Rhodoligotrophos defluvii: one gene and its partner. The protein of the gene in region 1 interacts with the protein of each later gene in a pairwise test. Links are inferred from orthologs where the notes say so. Each region holds a gene or a part of one and is shown on either strand. Other genes may lie near its edges. The genes, in order: hfq and rho.

Region 1 (13,009 bases):
CGGCGCTCAGGAGATGGCCGACATCACCACGGCGAATTTCCATCGCCTGTTCGCGAAGGTGCCGGGGCCATGACGGCTGCCTCGCGCGAAGAGCCGGCTGGGATCATCACCATCCTCGGCTGCGGCTCGTCGGCCGGCGTGCCGCGGATCGGCAATTATTGGGGCGCGTGCGATCCGGCCAATCCCCGCAATCGTCGGCGGCGCTGCTCGATCCTGATCGAGCGCGCGGGCGAGGGCGGCGTGACCCGGGTGCTGGTGGACACGACGCCCGACGTCCGCGAACAGCTGCTGGCGGCCGATGTGGGCCTGCTCGACGGCGTGGTGTTCACCCATGAGCATGCGGATCATTGCCACGGCATCGATGAGCTGCGCGCCGTGGCGATCAATGCCCGCCGCCGCGTGTCGGTCTGGGCCGACGACCGCACCATGCGCGAGCTCTATCATCGCTTCGGCTACTGCTTCGAAACCCCGCCGGGATCGAGCTATCCGCCGATCCTGCAAGCGCATCGACTGGAGGCGGGCGAACATGTGAGCATCCCAGGCGCGGGCGGCCCGATCGACATTCTGCCGTTCGATCTGGTGCATGGCGATATCACGGCGCTGGGCCTGCGGATTGGTGGCCTCGCCTACACGCCGGATGTGAGCGCCATTCCCGACGCCGCGCTGCCGGCGCTCACCGGGCTCGACACCTGGGTAATCGACGCGCTGCGGCCGGCACCGCATCCCACCCATTTCAACGTGGATGAAGCGCTTTATTGGATCGGGCGCATGCGGCCGAGGCATGCGGTGCTCACCAACATGCATATCGACCTGGATTACGAGAGCCTGCGGAAAAGCCTGCCGGACGGCATCGAGCCAGCCTATGACGGCATGCGGCTGCCGGTGGTGTTTGGGCCACCGATTTAGTTTCCATAATATAGATTATGCGACTGGCGGATATCGGGAGCCCCCTATGACCAGTGACAGCCCTGCTCAGGATCCAGAAGAGCCGCGGCAGGCTGATGTGGCCGCCGCCGACGCCGGACCGCTCGGCGACCCGAAGTCGATCGATACGCTGCTCGCCATCATGGCGGCGCTGCGCGATCCCGAGAGCGGCTGCCCGTGGGATCTCCAGCAGAGCTTCGCCACCATCGCGCCCTATACGATCGAGGAAGCTTACGAGGTGGCCGATGCGATCGCGCGCGGCGACCTGGGCGATCTCCGCGACGAGCTGGGTGACCTCCAGCTGCAGGTGGTCTACCACGCGCAGCTTGCGGCGGAGACCGGCGCCTTCACCTTCGCCGATGTGATCGAGGCGATCACATCCAAGATGATCCGCCGCCATCCCCATGTGTTCGGCGATGCGGCGGCACGGGCACGGGGTGCTACGCCCGGCATGTGGGAGCGGATCAAGGCCGACGAGCGCGAGGCCAAGGCGGCCGCCGGCCCGGCCGCCGGTGAGCCCGGCCGGGCAGGCGCCGCAAGCGCCCCTAGCCTGCTCGATGATGTGCCGCAGGCTCTCCCTGCCCTGAGCCGCGCGGCGAAGCTCCAGAACAGAGCCGCCCGCGTGGGGTTTGACTGGCCATCGCTCGAACCCGTGCTGGACAAGGCGGCGGAGGAGTTGGGCGAGCTGCGCGACGTGCTCGAGAATGGCGGCGGCAGGAGCGACATGGCCGAAGAGATCGGCGATCTCTTGTTCGTGATCGCCAATGTCGCGCGCCATCTCAAGATCGACCCGGAAGACGCGCTGCGCTCTGCCAACGCGAAATTCGTCAGAAGATTCCGCTATATAGAGCAGACCCTTGAAGCGCGGGGTGAAACGCCGGAAGCCGCTGGTCTGGCAGGCATGGATGCTTTGTGGGACGAGGCGAAGGCGCGCGGCCTCTGAAGAAATCCGGCTTATTCGGCGGCGGCGCGCAGCATCTCGTCCTGATAGCGCGACCGCACCAGGGACGCCTTTTCCGCCGGCACGCGTACAGTGACTGCCACGGAACCATCGTCGAGGTCGTCGCGCGACAACACCTCGCCCACCTCGTAGAGCCAGGCAAGCCGCGCGCCCTCGCCTGCCGAGATGCGCAATTCCAGGATATCGGCAGATGTGGCCAGCCGCTCTTCCACTTTGGCCAGAAGGTCGGCCACGCCCTCGCCGGTGAGCGCCGACACCATCACCACGTCATCGCGCCGCTCCGCTTGGTTCGCGAACGCAGTGCGCTCGGCCTCATCCAGCCGGTCGACCTTGTTCCAGACCTCGATGATGTGCTCGCGACGATCCTCATCGATGCCGAGCGCATCCAGCACCTGCAGCACGTCGGCAGCCTGCGCATCGGTCTCCGCGTGGCTGATATCGCGCACATGCAGGATGAGGGTTGCCTCCAGCACCTCTTCCAAGGTGGCCCTGAAAGCGGCGACCAGGTCGGTCGGCAGCTCCGAGATGAAGCCGACGGTGTCGGAGAGAATCACCACGCGCCCATGCGGCAGGGCGAGCCGGCGCATGGTCGGATCGAGCGTGGCGAACAGCATGTTCTCGGCCAGCACAGTGGCTCGGGTCAGCCGATTGAATAGGGTTGACTTGCCCGCATTGGTATAGCCGACCAGGGCGACGATCGGATAAGGCACGCGGCGCCGGTTTTCGCGGTGCAGCTCGCGCCGGGCCTTTACCTTGTCCAACTCGCCGCGGATCTTGGTGATGCGCTCCTGAATGACCCGCCGGTCCGCTTCGATCTGGGTTTCACCCGGGCCGCCTAGGAACCCGAAGCCGCCACGCTGCCGCTCGAGATGGGTCCAGGAGCGCACTAGACGGCTCTTCTGGTAGGTGAGGTGGGCAAGCTCCACCTGCAGGCGCCCTTCCCTCGTCCCGGCCCGGCGACCGAAGATTTCCAGTATAAGTCCGGTGCGGTCGAGCACCTTGGCGCCCCAGGCGCGCTCCAGGTTGCGCTGCTGTACCGGGCTCAGGGTCGCGTTGACGACCACGAGCTCAGCCTCGAGCTCTTTGACCGCCGTGCCGATCTCGGCCACCTTGCCGCCGCCGATCAGGGTGGCGGGCACGGGCCGTGACAGCATCACCGTGCTGTCCCCGACAATGTCCAGGTCGATCGCCGCCGCAAGGCCACGGGCCTCCTCGAGGCGCTCGGCCTCGTCCCGCAGAAGACCGGCCGCATGGCTTGGCCCGAGAGCGCCCGGCTTGAAGCCCACATGTACCACATAGGCGCGCGTGGCCTCGGGCCCTTCGATCTGGAAGGAGACGGGCCTGCTGTGCCCGTCTCCACCTTGTCGTCGTCTATTCGTCACTACCGCCGTTGCCTTCCTCGTACAGCTTGATGGGCGCGCTCGGCATAATCGTAGATATGGCGTGCTTGTAGACCAGTTGCGATAGGCCGTCCCGGCGCAGCAGCACGCAGAAATTGTCGAACCACACGATCACTCCTTGCAGCTTCACGCCGTTCACCAGAAAGATCGTGAGCGGAATATGTTCCTTGCGGACCTTGTTCAGGAATACGTCTTGCAGGTTTTGCTGCTTTTCTGATGCCATTGTCGTTCTCGCGTAATTTGTTGAAGACGATGCCGCACACACACACGTCGTGCTCGTCCTTATCGACGTCTAAACCAAAAGGCTGACGGCATTGGGGCAGAGGTGCCCAAGTCAGGCTAACATAAATCGACTCGCGCTTCGATCTGCAACAGAGCACGGCGCCGCAGCACCCTGCCCCTTCAGAAATATTCGAGACTGACGCGGAAGAGGTGCTCGACATCGCGGACCAGCCCGGCCAGCGCGAAGATCACGATGCGATCCCGCGGGCGGATCTCGGTCCCGCCTTGCGGAATGAACACTTTGCCGTTGCGCACGATGGCCCCGATGCGGACCCCATCGGGCAATTCCGCATCGCGGAGCGCCTTGCCGACGACCGGTGAGGTTTCCAGGGCTTCGGCCTCCAGGATCTCCCCATCGCCATGCTGCACCGGGTGCACCCCGCGGATGCGGCCGCGCCGGACATGGCGGAGAATGCTGGAGATGGTCACCGCGCGCGGGCTGATATAGGTGTCGATGCCCAGCGTGTTGAGCACCGGGTTGAGGTCCGGACTGGACACGAGGCAAAAGCTCTGTTGGGCCCCCTCGTTCTTGGCCAGCACCGCGGAGAGAATATTCACCTTGTCGTCGTTGGTGAGCGCCACGAAGGCATCGGCATCCTGGGCGCCCGCCTCCTGCAGCAGCTCCTGCTCTAAGGAGCTTCCGTGCAGGACGAGGGTGCGCTTCAGCTCCTCGGCGATATGGCTGGCGCGCGCCCTATCCTGCTCGATGATCTTGACATGGACCGCGCGGCCATGCCGCTCCTCCAGCTTGCGGGCGACATAGAGGCCGATATTGCCGCCCCCGGCGACCACCACCCGGCGGGCTGGCTTCTCCTCATGGCCGAACAGGCTCAACACCCGCGTGGATTGCTGGCGGTCGGCAATGACATACACGTCGTCGCCGACGAGCATCTGGTCGGCGCCATGGGGCACGAACAGCCTGCCGTTGCGGAAGATGCCTACCACTGTCGCCTGGAGATCCGGAAAGAGCTCGGTCAGCTGCCTGAGCGGCGTGTCGACCACCGGGCAGTTCTCATCGAGGCGGATGCCCAGCCCGATCACCGCCTCGTCCACGAAATGGACCGCCTCGAACGCGCCGGGCAGGGCGAGGCGGCGCAGCACCATCTCGCCCACTGCCGTTTCCGGCGAGATGATCACGTCGATGGGCAGGTTCTCGCGGGAATAGAGGTTGCGCCATTGCGGATCGAGATAGCCCTGGGCGCGCACCCGGGCGATCTTCGTCGGGATGTCGAACAGGGAATGGGCGATCTGACAGGCCAGCATGTTCACTTCGTCGGCGAAGGTGACGGCGATGATCATGTCAGCATCGCGCGCCCCGGCTCGCTCCAGCACGTCGGGATGCGAGCCATGGCCCACGATTCCCTGCACGTCCAGGCTGTCGGTGACTGCCTGGATGAGCGCGGGCGACTTGTCGATGATGGTGACGTCGTTGTCTTCCTTGGCCAGCCGCTCGGCAATGCCACGGCCGACCTGCCCGGCGCCGCAAATGAGAATCTTCATGCAGGAGATCTAGCAAGTTCGGGCATGGTCGTGCAAACGCCGTTTGAGCAAAGGCGCTTGCGCCATATTGGCATGGACCATACCCAAGACGTAGGCGTTATCTTCGCATGCAGGCGAGGGGCAATGCCCCCGCCTGCATGCAAAAGGCGATCAATGAAGTTCGTAAGACTTCTCGCCGACGCCGAGCAGCTTCAGCTTGCGGTGCAGCGCCGAGCGCTCCATGCCGACAAAGGTGGCTGTCTTGGAGATGTTGCCACCGAAGCGGGCGATCTGCGCGGCCAGGTATTCCCGCTCGAAGATCTCGCGGGCCTCTCTCAACGGCAGCGACATCAGCTGCTCCGCGCCATTCCCGTTGGCGAGTGGCGGCATGACCCCACCCAGTTCCGAAGGCAGCATGGACGCCGAGATCTCGGTGCCGGGCTCGCCGCCGACCAGGATCATCAGCCGCTCCACATTGTTGCGCAGCTGGCGCACATTGCCAGGCCATTCCAGCGTCTGCAGAATCGCCAGCGCATCCTCGGCGATCTCCCGCGGCGGCTGGCCGGAAATGGCCGAGTACTGCCGCACGAAGTTCTGGACCAGGGCGGGGATGTCATCACGCCGTTCGCTCAGCGAGGGCACCCGGATCGGCACCACATTGAGCCTGTGGTAGAGATCCTCGCGGAACAGCCCCTGCTCGATGAGCCGCCGCAGGTCGCGCGCGGTGGACGAGACGATGCGCACGTCCACCTTGACCCGCTTGGACCCGCCGACCCGCTGGAAGCTCTGCTCCACCAGCACCCGCAGGATCTTGCCCTGGGTCTCAATCGGCATGTCGGCAACCTCGTCGAGGAACAAGGTGCCGCTATGCGCTTCTTCCAAGGCGCCGACCCGGGCCAGGGTGCCGTCGGGATTCTCCACCCCGAACAGCTCCTCTTCCATGCGCTCGGGCGCCATGGTGGCGGCCGGAAGGATGACGAACGGCCCCTTGGCCCTGTGCGACCAGGCATGTAGCACGCGGGCGGTCAGTTCCTTGCCGGAGCCGAGCGGGCCTGAGATCAGCACCCGGCTGTTGGTGGGCGCGACCTTCTTCACCAACTGGCGCAGCTGGCGCATGACCGCGGATTCCCCGATCAGCTCGGCCAGGGCCCCTGCCCGCTCCTTCAGCTCCTCGTTCTCGCGCCGTAGGCGGCTGGCCTCGAGCGCACGGCCCACCACCAGCACCAAGCGGTCCGCCTTGAACGGCTTCTCAATATAATCGTAGGCCCCCCGCTTGATGGCGGAAACCGCCGTCTCGATATTGCCATGGCCCGAAATGATCACCACGGGCAGATCGGGATGGCTCTTCTTGATCACGTTCAACAGGTCGAGCCCGTCCAGTTTCGACCCCTGCAGCCAAATATCCAAAATGATCAGCGACGGGCGCCGATCATGGATCGCCGCCAGCGCGCTGTCGCTGTCATGGGCAAGGCGCGCGTCATACCCCTCATCCTCCAAAATGCCGGCGATGAGATTGCGGATGTCGGCCTCATCATCCACGACGAGAATATCCGAAGCCATCTATTGGTCCCTCTCGTTTCCAGGTTCTCGATTGACCGCCCCTGATACGCTCTGCTCTCTCCGTTCCGTTGCCCCCGCCGAGGCGGTTGCGAGCATCGCCGTCGGCGCGATCGCCGCGACAGGCGCCTGCTCGTCAGTGTTCCCCTCGCTGCCGCCATCACCGCCCTGCCCCGCCGCGGCCAGCCCTGTCGGCGCTGTGTCGGTCGCGCCGTCCGCGCTTGCCGCCGAGCTCGCCCCCTGCGCCGGCAGCAGCAGCCGGACCAGCGCGCCGCCGTCATACGCCGCCGGCGCATCCGACAAGGTGATCTGCCCCCCGTGCTCTTCCATGATGCGTTTGACGATGGCAAGACCAAGGCCGGTGCCCTTCTGGCGTGTGGTCATGTAGGGCTCGAGCAGCCGCTGCCGGTTGTCCTTGGGCAGGCCGATGCCGTTATCGGCGACGCCGATGACCACATGGTCGCCCTCGCGTGACAGCACCACGTCGACCCGGCCGCGATGGCGCGGGTCCTTCTGCACGCGCGCTTCCACGGCCTCCCGCGCGTTCTTGACCAGATTGGTGATGGCCTGGGTGATGAGCCGGCGGTCGAAACCGACCACGACCGGCGCCTCGGGCACGCGCACGTCGATATCGATGTCGCTGCTCGAGACCCGTTGCAACACCATCGCTTCCTTCACCGCCGCGGCGAGATCGGCTTCTTCCAGCTCGGCCTTGGGCATGCGGGCGAAGGCGGAGAACTCGTCGATCATCCGGCCGATATCGCCGACCTGGCGGATGATGGTCTCGGTGCACTGCTCGAACACCTTGGGATCGGTGCGGATCTCCTTGGCATATTTGCGGCGCAGGCGTTCCGCCGACAGCTGGATCGGCGTGAGCGGGTTCTTGATCTCATGGGCGATGCGCCGCGCGATGTCGGACCAGGCGGTGTTGCGCTGGGCCGACACCAGTTCCGTCACATCGTCGATCGTCACCACATAGCCCTGCTCGTCCTCGCGGGCCCTCTCGGTGGTGATGCGCACGAAGAGATTGCGCTCCTCGCCATCGACACGCGTGTTGATGTGGCCTTCCGCGGAACCTGAGCGCTTCTTGAGCGCCTTGCGGAACAGCGTGTCCAGCTCCGGAAGCGCGTCGGTGATCATGGTGCCGGTGAGATCGCCATCGCTCTTGTGCAGCAGCGCCTGCGCCGAGCTATTGGCTAGGGTGATTCGGCCGGTGCGGTCGAGGCCGAGCACGCCGGCGCTGATGCCGGACAGCACCGCCTCGGTGAAGCGCCGCCGCAAATCGAGCTGCACATTGGCGTTGATCAGCTCGCTGCGCTGCGATTCGAGCTGGCGGGTCATGCGGTTGAAGGTGCGCCCCAGGGTGGCGAGATCGCCCTCGGCCCGGCGCACCGGCACCTTCACGTCCAGCTCGCCCAGCGAGACGCGACGGGCCGCATCCACCAGCCGCACGATGGGCTGCACCAGGCGGTCCGAGAGCCACAGGCCCAGCCAGACCGCCGCCAGCAGGAAGATGAAGGACACGCCGATATACATGAGCGCGAAGGTGACCTGCACGCCGGTGCGCTGGTTCTGCATCGCCTCATAGGCGATCACCCCTTCGCGGGTGCGCTGCAGGTGCTCGATCACCTTGGGATTCACCAGCCGCAGCACATAGAGATAGGAGTTGTTGAAGCCGTCGAGCTTCAGCAGCGCGCGGATGACATTGCTGCGCCCCGGCCCGTCCACCACCAGCTTGCCCTCGGCCGCCTTGGCCAGCTCGGTCTCGCTGGGAGGCTGGAACTGGATCTGGTCGTTGATGGTGACGCTCGATTCGATGCGACGGCGGTCGCTGTCGATCACATAGGCAGCAGCCAGGCCGCGGATGGCCACGTGGGTGGCAAGCCGACGGGTGAACTGTTCCCGGTCGGTGTCGAACTCCAGCTTGCGGCGGCTAAGATCGGCGGCAATGGCGGCAACGTCGCCGCGGATGACCTCCCCATGCTCGGCGATATAGGTCTCCGCCACGTTGACGGCGGTGTCGACGATCTCGCGGGTGCGCTCCGAAAACCAGGTGTCGAGGCCGCGATTGAGGGTCACGGTCGCGAACAGGGCCACGATGATGGCCGGCAAGGCCGCGATGATGGAGAACAGCGAGACGATGCGGATGTGGAGGCTGGCGCCCGCGATGCCCTGCCGGCGCGCCTGCCACAGCACGTAGGCCTGCCAGGCGATCAGGGCGGCCATGGACATGACCAGGACCAGGTTCACCCCGAGCAGGGTGACGATGAGGTCCGGCGTCGGCTCGAGCGGGGTGAGCCCGGTCAGGATCGAATAGGTGGCGAGTCCCGTCACGATCGAGGTGATCACCAGGAACACCCCCAGCTTCGCCGGAATGCGGCGCTGGCTGGGCTGTGCCTCGATCCTGACCTGGCGGCGCGGGGACTCCGCGGCAGGCAGTCTAGCTGTTTCGACCCCGACGACCATGACCTCGCTCAGATTGCGAGGGCGCAAATGATGCGCGCTCACGACACGCATCCGCAGGAAGGACTTGCTTACGTGACCCGGCAGTGACGGCCAGCTTCGCGCCGGCACTCCAGCGACACGTCACAAACGGCGTCATTTCCGACGCTGCTCGATGCCCTTACCGATTTGCCCCTGTGCCCGCAGTTTTGAATCGCCCCTCTCCCCAGGGCAAGGTGATAGACGATTCTGTTGCGAAAATCCAACAGTGTTGTTGCCGATCGGCAACAGTTGAGTTGGAGAAGCGCAGTTTTCTGCGGGCATTCAGATTGCGGCAAGAAAAGCTTTACCGTTGCGGAATCGGCGCACGGATCACGGTTATGCCATAATCTCTGATCTTCTTGCGCAGGGTGTTCCGGTTGATTCCCAGAAGCTCGGCGGCACGGATCTGGTTGCCGTTTGTGGCCGCAAGCGAAGCGTTGATGAGCGGCGGCTCCACTTCAGACAGAAATCGGTTGTAGAGGCCGGGCGGCGGCGTGCTGTTGCGAAAGCCGGCGAAATAGTCGGCCAGATGGTTCTCCACGAACTCGGAGAGGCTGGCCGGCTCGCCGGCTGGCGAGGGTCCCTGCGGCTCAGCCAGGTCGGCCAGCTCCTGCTCCACGATCCGGGCCGTGATCGCCTCATCCACATAGATCGCGCTCATGCGGCGGACGAGATTTTCAAGCTCCCGGACGTTGCCGGGCCAACGGTGCTTCTTGAGCCGCTCCATGGCGTCCGGCTCGATCTGCTTGACCGGCAGGCCCTGCTGCTCGGCTTGGGCGAGGAAGTGCTGGATAAGGTCGGGAATGTCCTCCAGGCGCTCGCGCAAGGGTGGCAGGCGCAGCGGCACCACATTCAGCCGGAAGAACAGGTCCTCGCGGAACAGCCCTTGCGCGATCTGCGCCTTGAGATCGCGATGGGTGGCGGCGATGATGCGGATATTGACCTTGATCGGGTGGGTGCCGCCAACGGTCGTGAACTCGCCCTGCTGCAGCACGCGCAGAAGCCGCGTCTGCGCCTCCATGGGCATGTCGCCGATCTCGTCCAGGAACAGCGTGCCGCCCTGCGCCTGCTCGAAACGGCCGGCATAGCGGGTCAAAGCGCCGGTGAAGGCGCCCTTCTCGTGGCCGAACAGCTCGGACTCGATCAGCTCCCGCGGGATCGCCGCCATATTCACTGCAACGAAGGGCCCCTTGCGCCGCCGGCCATAATCGTGCAGTGCCCGGGCAACGAGTTCCTTGCCGGTGCCGGACTCACCCATGATCATCACGGTGAGGTCCGTTTGGGTGAGGCGGGCGATGATGCGGTAGATCTCCTGCATCGCCTGGGAGCGGCCGATGATCGGCAGCTTCTCGTCGTCGCCTGGCATCTCCACCGCCGCAGGCTTGCGCTTGGCCTGGTCCAGCGCGCGGGCGGTAACCGACAAGAGCTCGTTCAGATCGAACGGCTTGGGCAGATACTCGTAGGCGCCCCGCTCGGCCGCGGTGATCGCGGTCATGATGGTGTTCTTGGCGCTCATCAGGATGACCGGCAGCTCCGGCCGCTGCTTCTTCACCCTGAGCAGCATGTCGAAGGCATTTCCGTCCGGCAGCATGACATCGGAGATGACAAGGTCACCCTGCCCTTCCGCCATCCAGCGCCAGAGGGTTCCGATATTGCCGGTCGAGCGCACGATATAGCCGGCCCGTCCCAGCGCCTGGTTCAAGACAGTGCGGATGGCGCTGTCATCATCGGCAAGCAATATGGTCTTGGCGGGCATGGGCGCGTCAGTCCTCTTCGCGGTGCAGCTGGTTATGCATGGGCATGAGGATGCGGAAGGTGGTGCGGCCGTCCTGGGAGGTGCATTCGATGATGCCGCCGTGATCGCGGATGATCTTGGCCACGAGCGCAAGGCCCAGCCCCTTGCCGGAGGGCTTCGTGGTCACGAACGGATCGAACAGGTGCGGCATCAGCTCTTCTGGAATGCCGGGCCCCGTATCGTGCACGCAATATTCGAGCGGCAGGGTAACGCGCTCGTTCGAGCCCGGCACCTTGAGCCGCATGCCCGGCCGGAACGCGGTCGACAAGGTGATCTCGCCACTGTCCCCGTCTGAGCTGATGGCCTCCGCCGCGTTCTTCACCAGGTTCATGAACACCTGGATCAGCTGATCCCGATTGGCCAGCACTGGCGGCAGGGACGGGTCGTATTCCTCGTTGATCCGGATGCCGCGGGCGAAGCCGTTGATCGCCACCGCCTTCACGTGGTCCAGCACCGCATGGATGTTGATGGGCGCGCGCTCCACCGGACGCTCGTCGGCAAATTCCTCCATCTGATCCACGAGGGTGCAGATACGGTCCGTCTCCTCGCAAATGAGCCGCGCGAGCGCCCGGTCCTCGTCCGAAAGGGCCGGCTCCAGCAGCTGGGCGGCGCCGCGGATGCCCGAAAGCGGGTTCTTGATCTCATGCGCCAGCATGGAGGCCATGCCGGTGACCGAGCGGGCCGCATTGCGATGGGTCAGCTGGCGGTCGATCTTATGCGCCATGGAGCGCGGCTGCAGCACGATCAACACGAGCTCGCGACGCTCCGGCACCGGCACCACCTGCAGGTCCACGAGCCGCTCGCCTCCGGTGCGCGGTGTGCCGACATCCACGGCGTATTCGTGGATGCTGACGCCGGTCTGCCGCACCTGGTCCACCAACGTGAGAATCGGGCTCGCGAACGGCACCAGCTCGGCCAATCGCTGGCGCTTGAGCAGCAGCGCGCTGGTCTGGAAGAAGCCTTCCGCCGCCACATTGGCGAACAGCACACGGCCGTCCGCATCCACGGTCAGCAGCGGGTCGGGCAAAGCGCTGACCAACATATCCGCCTCCGGCGGCTCTGGCTGCGGCAACAGATCTGCGGCTTTCGGCATCACGCGGCCATCCTGTCGCTCGCCTCGCCATAGAGCGCGTTGAGGTGGTGGCGGACCATGCCCGGCTCACCGGCCGCGCAAAGGCGCTGCCGCCACGCAGCTGCGGCGGCGGCCGTGAGGTGCCCGTCATCGCGCAGCACCTCGACTGTCCAGCCCAGGTGCTTGCGGGCGCAGCGCAGGCCCATGTCACGCCCATAGTGCTCCAGCATGGCTTCGTAGTGCTCCATCGCGAGCGCGTGCTGTTCGGCAAGTCCGGGCGCCGGGCGGCCGCGGCCCGGGTCCAGCGCCTCGGCAAGGGTGCCCGGCAGCCACGGCCGGCCGTAGGCGCCACGGCCGATCATCACCCCGTCGGCGCCCGATTGTTCGAGCATCCGCCTGATGTCGGCGAGACTTGTCGCGTCGCCATTGGCGATCACCGGTATGGTGACGGCCTGCTTGACCGCCCGGATCGCGGCCCAGTCGGCCCGGCCCGTATAGAACTGGCAGCGGGTGCGGCCATGTACGGTGACCAGTGCCACCCCTTCCGCCTCCGCCCGGCGGGCAAGCTCGGGCGCGTTGATGGAGGTCTCGTCCCAGCCGAGCCGCATTTTGAGGGTGACCGGCACGGTTGCCGCCCGGACGGTTGCCCGCACCAGGCGCGTGGCATGGTCGAGGTCGCGCATGAGCGCCGAGCCGCAGAGGCCGTTGGTCACCTTGCGGGCCGGGCAGCCCATGTTGATGTCGATGATGTCGGCCCCCAGACTTTCGGCTACGCGGGCGCCCTCGGCCATCCACCGTTCCTCGCGGCCAGCCAACTGGATCACCAGCGGCCTGACCTCCCCTGCCCCGGCGGCGCGGCGTAAGGTTTCGGGATTAGCGGTGACCAGCGCCTCGCTCGCCACCATCTCGGACACGACGAGGCCGGCGCCGAACCGATAGGCCAGACGCCGGAACGGCAGGTCCGTCACCCCCGACATGGGCGCCAGGAACACCCGGTTGCGAATGTCACGAGAGCCGATCGCGATGCTCATAAAATAGGCAATCCACCGCATCGA
Region 2 (15,771 bases), on another replicon or contig:
GTACCAGGGCATAGGTGTGCTCTATGGCGCGAAACTCGGTGTAATGGGCCACCGCAGCCCGCGCCACCGTGTTCAGGGTCTCGCCGGTCGAGTCCGAAATCAGGTGCAGATGGAAAAAGGTCTTCACGCCGGTTGTTCACATGTTCAGGTCAGCCCGAGGGATCATTTGTGCACAATTCACTGGACCGCGTGAGCCTTCTGCCATCTTGCTTCGCCTGTCCAGAGCTTTATCAACATGTCGCCGGCCTGTGGGTCGAGGCGCGCGCATTCGGGGCATAAGCTGGGCAGGAGGAACGGGCGCGTGGACGAATTGTTAAGAAACGATTAATAGCGGAGCCAGCCGGGTTGCCGTGGCCCAAGTGTGCCGCGGCCTCGGGGGCGGCAGCCTCGATCGGGCGGTATGAAACGGATCAGCGGGCAAAACTCGGCGGGGCTGTGGGAAAGCCTGGCGCAGCTTTGAACCCCCGACTTTCGGCGGGCAATATCAGCTTCAGAGTCTAAGAGTCAGATTCTTAATATTTGGTAAACTGAATGGCTTCCTCTCCCCTGTCGCACGCACCCTTGCTCGAGGTTCTCGACGGCCGGCCGCCTTTGCGACGTCCGGTCTGGATGATGCGCCAGGCCGGCCGCTACCTGCCGGAGTACCGTGAGGCCCGCGCCAGGGCCGGTTCTTTTCTCTCTCTGTGCTATAATCCTGCACTCGCCGCAGAGGTAACGCTGCAGCCCCTGAAAAGGTTCGATCTCGACGCAGCCATCCTGTTTGCGGACATTCTGCTGATCCCCCAGGCCCTGGGTGCCGACCTCACCTTCTCCGAGGGGGAAGGCCCGGTCCTCTCCACCGTGGCCAATGACAAGCAGGTTGCCGCGCTCAAGCTAGAAGGTGCTGCTGACCGTCTTGCGCCGATCTACGAGACGGTCGCGCGCGTGGCGGCGGCCAAGCCCGTCAATGTGACACTGATCGGATTTTGCGGCGCCCCGTGGACGGTGGCGAGCTACATGATCGAAGGCAGAGGATCGACCCGGGAGCGGGCGCGGCTTGCGGCTTTGGCCGCGCCGAGCTGGTTTGCCGCGCTGCTCGAAGTGATCACCCAGGCTTCCATTGATTACCTCGTGGCGCAGTTGCGGGCGGGCGCCGAAGCCGTTCAGATCTTTGACAGCTGGGCGGGCGACCTGCCGGCCCGCGCCTTCTCCCGGTGGTGCATCGAGCCTGTCCGGCAGCTGGTCGCCGGGGTGCGGGCGCAGGTTCCGGATGCGCGAATCATTGGTTTTCCCAGGGCTGCGGGCACGAACATCATCGATTTCGCCCAACAGGCCGGGGTGAACGCCGTGGCGGTCGACGCGGGGGTGTCGGTCAAGGTCATGCGCGATCAGCTGAGCCCGATCTGCGCGGTGCAGGGCAATATCGATCCGCTGTTGTTGCTGGCCGGCGGGCCCGCCCTCGATGCGGCGGTCGATGAACTCGTGCAGGGCCTGCCGCGCCGCCGGCATGTGGTCAATCTCGGCCATGGCATCCTGCCGAGCACACCGATCGAGCATGTGTCGCAGTTCGTCGCGCGGGTGAGGCTGCGCGACAGCGAGACCAGAAACGAGGAATCCGGTGGCTGAGCTCTATCCCTGGCTCAAGACCTTTCACATCATCTCGCTGATTGCCTGGATGGCTGGCATGTTCTATTTGCCGCGGCTGTTCGTCTACCACTGTGCGGCAGAGATTGGCAGTGTTCAAAGCGAAACCTTCAAGATCATGGAGCGGCGCCTATATAATGCCATCATGCGGCCTGCTATGGCCGCTACATGGCTGTTCGGCCTAGGGCTTGCCTGGATCTTCAGTCCTGGCATATGGAGCAGCGGCTGGATCTACGCCAAGCTGGCGCTCGTCGTGGGAATGAGCGGCTTGCACGGCTTCCTCGGCAAGACCATGGCCGACTTCGCGGCAGACCGGAACACCAGGCCTGCGCGCTTCTATCGCATTCTCAACGAGGTGCCGACGGTGCTGTTGATCGGCATCGTCATTCTGGTGGTGGTCAAACCCTTTTGAGGAAAAATCGCGAAACTTGTTTAAAACGCCTTGGCGATTTGCTAGATTATGGAAAACCGCAGGGTGGGTTGCTACCTGAGAAGCGGGTTCGGTACGTATTACGGTACCTCTCTGTGTCTTTCCTTCCATTCGCTTGCATCTGATGAAGGCTTAGGCTCGTCGAGCCGCTTGCCGATTCCATCGTCAGACAGCACCTCAAGCCTGTTAGAACCGGTGCATCATGACCGACCTTTCTGGACTCAAGGAAACCAAGCTCCACGAACTCAAGCAGAAGGCGCCCGCCGAGCTGCTGATGATGGCCGAGGAACTGGAGATCGAGAACGCGAGCGCCATGCGCAAGCAGGAGCTCGTGTTCGCCATTCTGAAGAGCCTGGCGCAACGCGACATCGATATTATCGGCGAGGGTGTCGTCGAGGTGCTGCAGGATGGTTTCGGGTTCCTGAGGTCGCCGGATGCGAATTATCTGCCCGGCCCGGACGACATCTATGTGAGCCCGAGCCAGATCCGCCGATTCAACCTGCGTACCGGCGATACGGTTGAAGGCCAGATCCGCAGCCCGAAGGAGGGCGAGCGCTATTTCGCGCTGCTGAAGGTCAACACCATCAACTTCGAAGACCCGGAAAAGACCCGGCACAAGATCCATTTCGACAACCTCACCCCGCTTTATCCCGACGAGCGGCTGGAGATGGAGATCGAGGACCCCACGGTGCGCGACCTCAGCTCGCGCGTGATCGGGCTGGTGGCGCCGCTCGGCAAGGGGCAGCGCGGCCTGATCGTGGCGCCGCCGCGAACCGGTAAGACCGTGCTGCTGCAGAACATCGCTCACTCCATCACCACCAACCATCCCGAGTGCTACCTCATCGTGCTGCTGATCGACGAGCGGCCGGAAGAGGTCACCGACATGAAGCGGTCGGTGCGCGGAGAGGTGGTGAGCTCCACTTTCGACGAGCCGGCGACCCGGCACGTGCAGGTGGCGGAGATGGTGATCGAGAAGGCGAAGCGATTGGTCGAGCACCGCCGCGACGTGGTTATCCTGCTCGATTCGATCACCCGCTTGGGCCGCGCCTATAACACGGTGGTGCCGTCCTCCGGCAAGGTCTTGACCGGTGGCGTGGATGCCAATGCGCTGCAGCGACCGAAGCGCTTCTTCGGCGCGGCGCGCAATATCGAGGAAGGCGGCTCGCTCACCATCATTGCCACCGCGCTCATCGACACGGGCAGCCGTATGGATGAGGTGATCTTCGAGGAGTTCAAAGGAACCGGCAATTCGGAAATCGTGCTCGACCGCAAGGTGGCGGACAAGCGCGTGTTCCCGGCCATCGACATTATCCGCTCCGGCACCCGGAAGGAGGAGCTGCTGGTCCGGCCCGACGAGCTCAAGCGCATGTATGTGCTGCGCCGCATCCTGTCGCAGATGGGTACGGTGGACGCAATCGAGTTCCTGCTGGACAAGATCAAGCAGACCAAGAGCAATGCCGACCTGTTCCAGATGATGAACAATTAGGCGGTGCCCGGTCGGGGCGTGCTCGCCCTCCCAGTTCTCGCGTCCTCGCGTTTTGCACTGCCAGGCGGCAGACCGCTCAAGCGGCCAGGCTCGGTGATTGGTGCCGAGCAGGTGGTGCCGCGGCAGAGGTAGAGGGTCGGCTGCCCATCGACCATTTCCTTGCCATGGGCGGGATGGTGATCGGCAAGACGGCTCGTATCGGCTGTGATGAAGACCATGCGCGTGGGCAGAGACTGCTCGAACACTCCAATGCGAAGTGCGGCAGCGGCCGATGGCGATGGCGCCACGATGATGGCCTGCACCAAGTCGAGATAGTCCTCCACCGCGTTGAGGAAGCCGGCATGGGCATAGACGTTCCGGCCGACTGCCGGCGAGAAGGCCTCCATCATCCGCTCGGCCCGCGTTCGATGCTCGGCGTTGCCGGTCGCGAGCCAGAGCCGGGCGAGATTGCCCAGCATGGTGGCGTTGCCGTTCGGCGTTGCATCGTCAAGCGCGGATTTCTGCCGGACGATCAGGGTTTCTGCCCGGCTGGACGTGTAGAAATAGCCGGCCTGCTCATCGTCCCAGTAGTATCGGTTCGCCTGCTCGGCAAGATCGGTCGCGCGGGCGATGAAATCCGGTTCGCCGGTTGCCTCATGCAGGGATAGTGCGGCTCTGATCAGGTTGGCATAGTCGTCCAGGACGGCCAAGTGCTGCGCGCGGCCTCGGCGCAGGGCGTGATGGAGGTGGCCTCGGCGGATCATTTCCGCATTGACCACTTCGAAGGCTCGCCGTGCTGCCGCCACCCAGTCGGGGCGCCCGAACACGATGCCGGCAAATGACAGGGCCGAGATCATCAGCCCGTTCCAGTCGGCGAGGACCTTGTCGTCCCAGCCGGCGCGCACGCGTTTATCGCGGACGCGGAGGAGATGCTCACGGGCTTGGGCCAGCTGCGCTTCGGTATCCGCATCGGCCAGGTCTCGATGCTGCAGCCGGTTGAGAATCGTGCGTCCCTCCCAGTTTCCCCCCGGACGGACATCGTAGAATACGCAGAAGAGCTCGGCCAAATCTGGCGGCAGCGTATCGCGGATCTCGGCCTCCGACCAGACGTAGAACCGACCCTCCTCGCCCTCGGAATCGGCATCGAGACTTGCGGCAAAGGCGCCGCTATCGGCGGTCATCTCTCGCAGCACCCAAGCCACCGTCTCTTCGATTCGGGTCCGCAACAGCGGCTCGCGGATCTCCTGCCAAGTCAAGGTCATGAGCTCCACCAGCATGGCATTGTCGTAGAGCATCTTTTCGAAATGGGGCACGAGCCAGCGGTCATCCACCGAGTAGCGGGCGAAGCCGCCGCCGAGGTGATCGTAGATACCGCCCTGGCCCATATTGACCAGCAGCGCTTCGACCGCACGGCGGTAGGTCTCGTCGCGCGAGCGCAAATAGGCTCGCCAGAGCAGCATGAACAGTGGCACCTGCGGGAATTTGGGTGCGCCCTTGAGGCCGCCGCGCGCCATGTCAACGGCGCCCAGCAGATGCTCTGCCACGCGATCGATGAGCGCGATCGACAAGTCGGGCCGCGGTGCATCCGGATCGTGGCGCTTGGCCATGGCGTGCCTGATCGCGGCGGCATTGCTGCGGATCTTGTCGGGCTCGGCGTGGTAAATGCGCGAAATCTCCCGGAGGACGGTGGGGAAGCCCGGCTGGCCATGGCGCGGCGCCGGCGGAAAATAGGTCCCGCCCCAGAAGGGCTCGCCATCGGGCGTAAGGAACATGGTCAGGGGCCAGCCGCCTTGCTCGCCCATGCGCTGCAGCGCCTCCATATAGATCTTGTCGATGTCCGGGCGCTCTTCGCGGTCCACCTTGATATTGACGAAGCGCTCGTTCATGAGAGCGGCGATCTCAGGGTCTTCGAAGCTCTCATGAGCCATCACATGGCACCAATGGCAGGCGGCATAGCCGATCGACAGGAGGATAGGACGGTTCGTATCCCGTGCCAGGCGCAGGGCCTCGGGGCCCCAGGGCATCCAGTGGACAGGGTTGTCCTTGTGCTGGAGGAGATAGGGGCTGGTTTCATTGCGAAGCAGATTGGCGGTCATGGAAACCTCCCTCGCACAGATGATCATGGTGCGCCTCTCGAGAGGGTAAAGCCGGCTGGTCTGAGATTGGTTCGGAGAGTGTTTCACGTGAATCAGGAATGCCGGGGATGAGAGCCGGAGAGGATACGATCTATGCCCTGTCGTCGGGGCAGGGGCGGGCGGCGATTGCCCTGGTGCGGCTGTCCGGCTCAGCCAGCGCCGAGGTGGCGCGGGGCCTCTGCGGCGACCTGCCCCGGCCTAGGCGAGCGGTGCTGCGAGCGTTGAACGATCCGGACGGTGGTGGTGTCATCGACCGCGCCATGGTGATCTGGCTGCCCGGGCCGCACACATTTTCCGGCGAAGACATGCTGGAGCTGCATGTCCATGGCGGACCCGCCGTGGTGGCGGCGCTGTTTCGCGCCCTGCGCCATTTTCCCGGTTTGCGTCCGGCTGAACGGGGCGAGTTCACGCGCCGTGCGGTCGAGAACGGTCGCATGGGCCTGGTGGATGCGGAGGGGCTGGCAGACCTCATCGCGGCCGATACGGAGGCGCAGCGGAAGCAGGCTCTGCGCCAGGCCAGCGGCGGTTTGGACGAGATCTATGAGGGTTGGCGCAACCAGCTGCTTGCGCTGCTCGCCCATCTCGAAGCGCATATCGATTTCGTGGACGAGGAGGGCGTGCCACTCGAAGTGGCGGCGGACGTGAGGGCCCGATCATCGGCGCTGGCGCGAGAGATTTCGAGTTTCCTGACGGACAATCGCGTCGGCGAGAGATTGCGCGAGGGGCTGACGGTCGTGATCGCGGGGCCGCCGAATGCGGGTAAGTCGAGCCTGCTCAACCGGCTGGCCCGGCGGGAGGTGGCCATCGTCTCCGATAGACCCGGGACGACCCGGGATCTCATCGAGGTGCATCTCGATCTCGGCGGCTATCCGGTCGTTCTTGTGGATACGGCCGGGCTGCGGGAGGCCGCGGCTGACGAGATCGAGGATGAAGGGATGCGCCGGGCGCGCAAGCGGGCTGGCGAGGCGGCGTTGGTGATCTGGGTCACCAGTCCCGACGCCGACGGAAGGCCGGAAGCGCCATTCGATTCGGCCCTGTTACGGGTGGTGAACAAGTCCGACCTGATACCGGGCGAGAACGTGCTGGATGCGATCTCGATCTCCGCAAAGACCGGAAGTGGCCTCGATGCGCTGGTCGAGGCGTTGACGGCGCGGGTGCAGGCGCTGTTTGCCGAGACGCAGGAACGGCCGTTGCTAACCCGCGAACGGCACCGTGTCGCGTTGTCGAAGTGCTGCGACCACCTGCTCGCGGCCGCTGCTACACCGGCAGACGAATTGGTGGCCGAAGATCTACGTCGGGCTGCTTGGTACCTGGGCAAGCTGGTGGGACGCATTGACATCGAGGACATCCTTGGCCAGATCTTCTCCGAATTTTGCATCGGCAAGTAGGTTTCACGTGAAACACGCATGACGTGAGCTGGCTCGATGCTCCAGCCTAACGAGTGAAATATGGCGGGTGCACATCCATTCTTCGATGTGGTCGTGGTCGGCGGGGGCCACGCTGGCTGCGAGGCCGCCGCTGCCGCAGGTCGCTTCGGAGCACGCACTGCGCTCGTTACCCACCGATTCGAGACCATTGGCGAAATGTCCTGCAACCCTGCCATAGGAGGGCTGGGCAAGGGGCACCTGGTGCGGGAGGTCGATGCCCTGGACGGCCTCATGGGGCGCGTGATCGACCAGGCCGGCATTCAGTTCCGCCTGCTGAACCGCAGCAAGGGGCCGGCCGTGCAGGGCCCCCGGGCGCAGGCGGACCGTGGGCTTTACCGGAAGGCAATGCAATCCGCCGTGGCCGAAACGGCGAACCTTCACGTCATCGAGGGTGCGGTGGCCGACCTCGTCCAAGATGGGCGGTCGGTGTGCGGGGTGGTGCTGGAGGACGGCCGTCGCATCGCGGCAGGCGCCGTGGTGCTCACCACGGGAACGTTTCTGCGCGGGCTCATTCATATCGGCGAACGGCGGATCCCCGCCGGCCGGGTGGGCGAGGCGCCCTCCTCGCTGCTGGGCGAGCGGCTGACGACCACCGGTCTCGCCCTGGGAAGGCTGAAGACAGGCACGCCGGCGCGGCTGGATGGGAGGACGATTGCATGGGAGCGACTGCAGGAGCAGAAGGGCGATGAGCGGCCCGTTCCCTTCTCCTTTCTCACCGACCGCATCCGCCAGCCGCAGATTTCCTGCTTCATCACCCATACCACGGCGGCCACTCACAGGCTGATCGCCGATAATCTCACGCGTTCTGCCATCTATTCCGGCGCGATCACGAGCACGGGGCCGCGGTACTGCCCCTCAATCGAAGACAAGATCGTTCGGTTCAAGGAGCGCTTGTCGCACCAGATCTTTCTCGAGCCGGAGGGACGCAACGACCATACGGTTTACCCCAACGGTATTTCCACGTCGCTGCCGGAAGAGGTGCAGGATGCGTTTCTGCGCACGATCCCCGGGCTCGAGAAGGTGCGCGTCATTCGCCCGGGCTATGCGATCGAGTACGACTATGTGGACCCGCGTGAGCTCCATGCGACGTTGGAATGCAAGCGGCTTCCCGGCCTGTTTCTCGCGGGGCAGATCAATGGCACCACCGGGTACGAGGAGGCGGCGGCCCAAGGGCTGCTGGCCGGCCTGAATGCCGCGCGGACGGCTGGCGGCACGACGCCCGTCACGATTGACCGGGCGCAGGCCTATTTGGGGGTGATGGTCGATGATCTGGTTACGCGCGGGGTGACCGAGCCCTACCGCATGTTCACATCCCGGGCCGAATATCGGTTGTCCCTGCGAGCAGATAACGCAGACCAGCGTTTGACCGAGCTGGGCGACAGCTGGGGCATCGTCGGCGGGCAGCGCATGGCGAGCTATCGCGAGCGCAAGCGGATCCTCGATGTTTCACGTGAAATGGCCGAGAGCCATCGGCTTACACCGGATGAAGCCGCGCGCCACGGCATCAAAGTCAACCGCGATGGCATCCGCCGGTCGGTGCTCGACCTGCTCGGCATTCCCGGTATCACGATGGACGATGTGATCCGGGTATGGCCAGCCTTTGGCACGCTTCCTGCCTTTGCGCTGGAGCAGCTGGAGGCCACCGCGCTTTATTCCGGCTACTTGGCGCGGCAGCAGCAGGATGTGGAGGCGTTCCGGCGCGAGGAGAACCGCACTATTCCGGCCAACGTCGATTACGATGCGATTCCGGGACTTTCCACCGAGGTGAGGCATAAGCTGTCACGGGTGCGGCCGGCAACGCTGGGGCAGGCGAGCCGCATCGACGGGGTGACGCCAGTGGCCCTCACGCTGCTTCTCGCCCATATCCGGCGCGAGGACAGGCGCAAGAGCGCATGACGGCGCGCCCGGATTTTTCGCACCCGGAAGTGGTGGCGGAACAGTTCGGTGTTTCACGTGAATCCATGGCGCGGCTGCAGCGCTATGTGGATGTGCTGATTCGCTGGAACCGTTCCATCAACCTGATCGGCGCAAGCACGGCAGAGCATATCTGGCAGCGCCACATTGCCGATAGTCTGCAGCTTCGCCGCTTTCTCGACACCGAACAGTCTCTCGTCGATCTCGGTTCCGGGGCGGGTTTCCCTGGGCTCGCCCTTGCTCTTGCCTTTCCGGAGGGCTCGCCGGCTTTCGCCCATCTCATCGAAAGCAACCGCAAGAAAGCGGCTTTTCTGGCGAATGCCATCAGGATGACCGATGCGCCCGCTGGAGTCATACCGAAACGAATCGAAGAGGTCGACGTGACGGCGCTGGTGCCGCAGCCCGCAGTGGCGGTCGCCCGCGCGCTGGCGCCACTCGCCCGGCTGCTTCAGCTGGCGCAGGGTTTTCTTGGCGCAGGGCTTGGCGCGGTTTTTCTTAAGGGACAAGATGTGGAGAGCGAGTTGACCGAAGCAGCTAAATCTTGGAGAATCGACGCAGACGTTTATCCAAGCTTGGTTGACGCATCGGGTCGCATCCTGGTGATTCGCCAGGCTGTACACAGGAATTGAAGTATGACTGCTTCGCCCCCCCATTTCTCCCCACGCGTTCTCGCGGTGGCTAATCAGAAGGGTGGTGTCGGTAAGACCACGACGGCGATCAATCTCGGGACCGCCTTGGCCGCGGTGGGCGAGCAGGTGCTTATCATCGACTTGGACCCGCAGGGCAATGCGAGCACGGGGCTCGGCATCCCGCGAACGGCGCAAATGCGGTCGACCTATCACGTGCTGATAGGTGAAGCACGGCTGCACCACGTGATTGTCGAATCAGGCATACCCCGGCTCGACTGTGCGCCTTCCTCCATGGATCTGCTCGGGGCGGAGATCGAGTTGTCCGATTTCGACCGCAAGACCTTCCGGCTCGCCGATGCGATCAGCGTGCTCTCGCGGGAAACCGGCCTTCGCTACGACTACATCCTGCTGGACTGCCCCCCATCGCTGAACCTGCTGACCATTAATGCCTTCTGCGCGGCAGATGCGGTGTTCGTTCCGCTTCAATGCGAGTTCTTCGCGCTTGAAGGCTTGAGCCAGTTGCTCAAGACCGTGGAACGGGTGCGGGTCAACCTCAATCCACGCCTGGTCATCCAAGGCGTTGTGCTGACCATGTATGACCGCCGCAACAGCCTTTCGGAGCAGGTTGCGGAAGACGTACGTAGCGTGCTCGGCGACAAGGTCTATGAAACGGTCATACCACGCAACGTTCGCGTCTCCGAAGCGCCGTCCCACGGGAAGCCGGTGCTGCTTTATGACAACAATTGCATCGGGAGCCAGGCGTATATCCGGCTCGCATCCGAAATGATCCGCCGAGAACGCAACCTGAGAGTGGCTTGAGCGTATGCAGAACAGAGCGACCCTGTCCAGCGGTGAGGCCCCTATGGTCCAAGCACAGAAGAAGCGTCTCGGGCGGGGCCTGGCCGCCCTGATCGGCGATGGCGGCAGTGAGGAGGGCTTCATCCAGGGTGCCCGCAGCTTCCGCCAGCTGCCCATCGAACACCTGGTGCCGAGCCCACGAAATCCACGCAAGACCTTTCGGGACGATGACACGGACGAGCTCGTCGAGTCGGTGCGCAGCCGGGGCGTGCTGCAGCCGCTTCTGGTGCGGCCACTCGATGAAGGCCGCTATGAGATCGTGGCCGGCGAGCGGCGTTGGCGGGCGGCGCAGAAGGCGGGCATTTACGAGGTGCCGGTACTCATCCGGGAGCTCACGGACGCGGAAGCGCTCGAAGTGGCGCTGGTCGAAAACATCCAGCGGGAAGACCTCAACCCGGTAGAGGAAGCGGAAGGTTACCGGCAGCTGATGGAGCTCTATGGCTATACCCAGCAGCAGCTGGCGGATGCGGTGGGCAAGAGCCGCAGCCACATTGCCAATACCTTGCGGCTGCTGACTCTGCCACGGCCGGTCATCGAGCTGTTGGAGGGCGGGTCGCTGTCCGCGGGCCATGCTCGCGCTCTGATTGCGACCGACCGGCCGGAGGAGCTCGCCGAGCGAATCATCGCACAAGGCTTGAGCGTGCGTGACACCGAATCCCTGGCACGGGCCGTGCAAGAGGATAGACCGCGCACCGTAAAGCCGCGGAGGGCGGTGGCCAAGGATACGGATACGGTTGCGCTGGAGAAACGGCTGTACGAGGCGCTCGGGCTGGCGGTGACCATCACCCACCGGGGCGAACAGGGCGGAGACGTGCGCATCCGCTATAAGACGCTCGATCAGCTGGACCTGATCTGCCGGCGATTGGCGGGTTCCTGAACCCGCGGGCGGCTGTCAGGCCGCCGATGCCCGGCGGGCTTGCGCAGAGCGGGCCAGAGTCAGCAGAAGGCGCCCGACAAGCTCGTGATCAAGCCCCGCCATCTGGCGCGTGCGCCTTTCGCAATCGGCGATGGTGGCACCGGCTCCAAGCAGCGCCTCGAGCGGCCAGAGGGTGAGCTGGCGGGCAATCGCGGCTTGCCGCTTGAAGAAGATCGGCGGGCGGGCACCGGCCACCACATTCGCTGCTTGTGAACCCGAGCGCATCTGGACGCAGAGCCGCCGCAGCAGCGCGAGATGATTGGCCGCGCTGATGATGAGGGCGGCCGGCTGGGTGCCCGCATCCAGCAGGCGCGCGAGATGATGGTCGGCACCGACCATATCGCCGCCGAAGACGCAGTCCATGAGATCGTCGACCGCCAGATGCGAGGCATCGCCGGAGATTTGGGCAATGTCGGCCAGTTCGATGCGGCCACGGCCTTTCGCATACAAGCAGAGCTTCTCGATCTCGTTGCGGGAGAGCTGACGGTCGCTCCCAAGCAGGGCAGAAAAAGCCTCGAGCGCTTCGGGGCTGATGGTCAGGCCCTCGATCCGCAATGTCTCTTCGATCAGCCCACGAATATCAGCGTCGCTGTCCGCATAGCAGGCGATCGCGGCGGCATTGGGTGCCTGTTCAACCGCTTGCCTGAGCTTATCGGACTTCTTCAAATTCCCGGCTTCGATGACGACCAGGGTGTCGCCCTTGGCATGGGGAAGAAAATTCGCCACCGCCTTTGCCGTGTGCGCGCCAGCGCCGCGGACCCAGACCACGCGGCGGGTGCCGAGGAGCGAGATGGCGAGCGCCTCATCGGCAAGGCGAGCGGGGTCGGCCGCAAGGATCTCCTCGTCCAGCCGGGCGACGGTGAAGGGATCATCGACGGCGCCGGCAATGGCGCGCACCAGCATCTGGCAGCGCTCCCGCACCAGGCCTTCATCGCTGCCGTGGACGAGGACAACGTTGAATTCGGTGCCGGGCCGCTGGACGAAGCCTGTCGCGCGTGCCCCCTTCAGCTCGACCATGAAAAGTGGCTCCGCTCAGAGGCTGGAGAAGGATTTGGCGCGGCGAAAGGCGGATTCCACCTCGCGCAGATCACGGACGGACTCGTCCAGCCTGCGGGAAACGGCCGAGAGCACCAATTCCGCAAAATCGGGAAACTCTTCCGCAACCCGGTAGAAAAGCTCACGGGTCAACCGCAGGCAACGTACGTCCGTCTGCGCGATTGCGGTGAGGCTGTAGGGCAGGTCGGCCACCATGGCGGACTCACCAAGGCACGCCCCCGGCCCGACCAGGGTGCTGCTGTCCTCCGCCAGCTGGTCCGGTTCTGTTACGCGCGCCGTGCCGGTTTCAATGATATAGGCCTTTTGTCCGCGCTCCCCGCGGGCGATGATGGCATCGCCGGGCGCGAATGTTTCCGTATCCATGGCAAAGCCGAGGAGCTGCAAATGGGCATCCGCCGCATCGGAGAAGAGCGGTATACGCCGCAGCAGTTCGACCCGCGCCCTGACGCTCATGGAACGAGCTTATAGCCTCCTGCCTCGGTGACGAGCAATGCCGCGTTGGACGGATCGGCCTCGATCTTCTGCCGCAGCCGGTACACGTGGGTTTCCAGGGTGTGTGTCGTCACCCCGGCGTTGTAGCCCCAGACTTCGTGCAGCAGGACGTCGCGTCCGACAACCTTCTGCCCGGCGCGATAGAGATATTTCAAGATGGCGGCTTCCTTTTCGGTGAGCCGGATTTTCGAGTTGTCCTTGCGGACGAGCAGCTTGGCGCTCGGCCGGAACGTGTAGGGGCCGATGGTGAAAACCGCGTCCTCGCTCTGCTCATGCTGGCGCAGATGCGCCCGGATGCGGGCCAGAAGCTCGCCAAACCGGAACGGCTTCGTTACGTAATCATTGGCGCCGGACTCAAGACCGGTGATGGCGTCGGTCTCGCTGTCCTGGGCGGTCAGCATGATCACCGGCCCCTTGAAGCCGTCGGCGCGGATCTGCTTGCAGGCGTCGCGGCCGTCCTGGTCGGGCAAATTGACATCGAGCAACACGAGGTCCACGTGCTCGGAGCGAACGGCCTCCCTGGCACCCGTGGCATTCTCGCGCTCGCTTACATCGAATTCCTCGTGGAGAGCGAACTGCTCGAGAAGCGATTCGCGCAACGCGTCATCGTCGTCAACAACGAGAATTTTGGTCGTACTGGCCATAGGATATCGTTTTCACAAGAACCTGTTGAACGCGCCACTTACTAAAGTGCTCGTACGCCCCTGTTCAAGGAAGCCCATAATTCGGGCAAGATCAAGAATTTGCTCATTTTCAGAGGTGATGAGCGCGGCTAATATTCCGCCCCTCGTTGGCTGAGCCTGGTCATTGGATGCCCGCCCCGCTTAGAGAAGTCCGCCTGATCACCGTATCGCCGAGCAGCACAAAGGCGCGCCTGTGTCTCGGGCCGGTCGCGCCGCCCTGCGCCATCGGCCGCGGCGGGATCAGGATGCTGAAGCGCGAGGGCGACGGGGCAACCCCCATCGGCCTATGGCCTATGCGGTTCCTGCTTTACCGCCCCGACCGGGTGCCCTTGCCGGTGACCGGGCTTGAGGCTTGGGCGATCGCACCGGATGATGGCTGGTGCGACGATCCTCGCGACCGTCGTTACAACCGGCCGGTGCGCCTGCCCTATCCGGCCAGCGCCGAGGCCATGTGGCGCGAGGACCATCTTTATGACCTGGTGATTGTGCTCGGCTATAACGACGAGCCGGTGGTGCCGGGCAAGGGCAGTGCGATCTTCATGCATTTGGCGCGCCCAGGCTATGCGCCGACCGAAGGGTGCATCGCGCTGCGCCGGGACCATATGCTCAGCCTTCTCAGCCGCTGCGGACCGGAGACTGCCGTTCGGGTTGGCTAGACAGGATCAGTGCAGCCTGCCGGAGGTCTTCCGGCCGGTTGATGTTGAAGAACGGGTCGAAGGGCTCAGTTGGAAATTCGACCGTGCCGACATGCGGCTCATGCCGGCTTACCCAAGCCGCGACCTTTCTCATTCCGCTGGCAATCGCCTGCTCCAGATCGCGGAACAACGACAGGCGCCAAGCGGCGACCAAGTGATGCACACGGCCACCCGATGCAGCGCGCATGACCAGCGCGTCGCCCGCGCACCGCAGGAGCTGCTCGACCAGGTCGGCCGGAGGAAAGGGCGTGTCGCAGGGCAGGCTGACCAGCCATTTCGTATCCGGAACTAAACTGCTCGTCGCCCGCATTCCGGCCAAAAGGCCGCCGAGGGGACCGGCACGCGAAGCTTGATTCTCATCCGGAACGACCGGGAGGCCAAACTGACGGAACCGTTGCGCATCGCCATTGGCGTTGATGAGCAGGGCGGCCACCTGCGGCTGAAGCCGGCGGATGCCATGGGCGATGAGCGGCTCGCCGCCGAGATCGACCAGTGCCTTGTCCACGCCGCCCAGGCGCGAACCGCGGCCGCCGGCGAGGATTACACCGACAACCGCGTCCCTGGTCATACAACGTTCTTCTCGAACAGAGGCTCGCCCCGGCGGATACGGTCATAGGACAGCCGCGACAGGTCTATCGTCTGGTAGGCTCCATGCACGATCAGCTCGCTGATGGCACGCCCCGCCGCAGGGCCGTGCTGGAGGCCATGGCCGGAGGAGCCGTTCATGAGGTAGAGGTTATCGAAATCGGGATGGCGGCCGATGATCGCGTTCTGATCGAACGTGTTGTAGTCATAAAACCCGGCCCAGGCGCCGGTCGGCTTGATGGCCTCGAAGGCCGAGACCCGGGCCGCCAGGCGCGGCCAGATTTCCTCCTCGAACCAGTTGTGATTGACCTCAAGGTCAGAAGTATCCCATTCGCCTTCGAGGGGACCGAGCCCGGTGATGAAATGGGCACCTTCCGGACGGAAGTAGAGGCCGGTGGGCTCGATCGTCAGCGGGCAGCGCCCAGGCGCATCGCGGCAGTCGAACACGAAAACGAAGCGCTTGCGCCGCTCGACCGGCAGCTCGATGCTCAGCATGGCGCCGACCTTGCCCGCATCGGCCCCCGCCGCATTGATGAGGGTTCCGCAACCGATCCTGCGGCCATCGCTCAGCTCGACCGCTTCCACCTGGCCATCGCTCATGGCGAACCCCGTCACGGTGCCGGTGATCATGGATGCGCCCTTTGCCTGCGCAGCCTTGCGCATCAAGGTCATCAGACTGAAGGGATCGAGCCAACCCTCGCCACTGCGCCCGAAGGCGCCGGCGACCAGGCCCTCGGTCGACAACCAGGGAAAAGCCTCGTGCAGCTCCGCCTCGTTATAGAGCACGATGTCGGCACCGTAGGAGCGCTGCAGCTCCACGTTCTCCCGCAGGGTCTCCAGGCCGGTTTCCGAAGCGAGCATCA

The links.
Region 2: the proteins of hfq (region 1) and rho interact in binary tests that used the Escherichia coli proteins (3 or more experiments, as listed by UniProt). The link is inferred for Rhodoligotrophos defluvii from one-to-one orthologs.

Annotation. Positions count from the first base shown.
Region 1 is NZ_SZZM01000007.1:191,430-204,438, reverse strand. The notes cover bases 1,883-4,643. They hold hfq (RNA chaperone Hfq), read right to left. Parts: upstream 3,509-4,643; coding sequence 3,257-3,508; downstream 1,883-3,256. Other genes in these bases: trkA (Trk system potassium transporter TrkA), read right to left, coding at 3,688-4,643; hflX (GTPase HflX), read right to left, coding at 1,883-3,267. In the rest of the region: E4P09_RS23500 (TatD family hydrolase), read left to right, coding at 1-73; E4P09_RS23495 (MBL fold metallo-hydrolase), read left to right, coding at 70-906; mazG (nucleoside triphosphate pyrophosphohydrolase), read left to right, coding at 953-1,867; more of hflX, read right to left, coding at 1,879-1,882; more of trkA, read right to left, coding at 4,644-5,067; nitrogen assimilation response regulator NtrX, read right to left, coding at 5,218-6,606; E4P09_RS23465 (sensor histidine kinase NtrY-like), read right to left, coding at 6,607-9,111; ntrC (nitrogen regulation protein NR(I)), read right to left, coding at 9,392-10,843; E4P09_RS23455 (two-component system sensor histidine kinase NtrB), read right to left, coding at 10,851-11,975; tRNA dihydrouridine synthase DusB, read right to left, coding at 11,975-12,985. UniProt on the Escherichia coli protein: RNA chaperone that binds small regulatory RNA (sRNAs) and mRNAs to facilitate mRNA translational regulation in response to envelope stress, environmental stress and changes in metabolite concentrations.
Region 2 is NZ_SZZM01000001.1:1,292,183-1,307,953, reverse strand. Bases 1,414-4,397 are described here. They hold rho (transcription termination factor Rho), read left to right. Parts: upstream 1,414-2,255; coding sequence 2,256-3,539; downstream 3,540-4,397. Other genes in these bases: E4P09_RS06205 (thioredoxin domain-containing protein), read right to left, coding at 3,536-4,397; hemJ (protoporphyrinogen oxidase HemJ), read left to right, coding at 1,598-2,035; hemE (uroporphyrinogen decarboxylase), read left to right, coding at 1,414-1,605. Outside these bases: E4P09_RS06225 (pyruvate, water dikinase regulatory protein), read right to left, coding at 1-127; more of hemE, read left to right, coding at 532-1,413; more of E4P09_RS06205, read right to left, coding at 4,398-5,614; tRNA uridine-5-carboxymethylaminomethyl(34) synthesis GTPase MnmE, read left to right, coding at 5,722-7,041; tRNA uridine-5-carboxymethylaminomethyl(34) synthesis enzyme MnmG, read left to right, coding at 7,102-8,976; 16S rRNA (guanine(527)-N(7))-methyltransferase RsmG, read left to right, coding at 8,973-9,623; E4P09_RS06185 (ParA family protein), read left to right, coding at 9,627-10,442; E4P09_RS06180 (ParB/RepB/Spo0J family partition protein), read left to right, coding at 10,486-11,358; holA (DNA polymerase III subunit delta), read right to left, coding at 11,374-12,414; E4P09_RS06170 (cyclic nucleotide-binding domain-containing protein), read right to left, coding at 12,430-12,906; E4P09_RS06165 (response regulator transcription factor), read right to left, coding at 12,903-13,589; E4P09_RS06160 (L,D-transpeptidase family protein), read left to right, coding at 13,757-14,284; molybdenum cofactor guanylyltransferase MobA, read right to left, coding at 14,244-14,891; E4P09_RS06150 (NAD(P)/FAD-dependent oxidoreductase), read right to left, coding at 14,888-15,771. UniProt on the Escherichia coli protein: Facilitates transcription termination by a mechanism that involves Rho binding to the nascent RNA, activation of Rho's RNA-dependent ATPase activity, and release of the mRNA from the DNA template.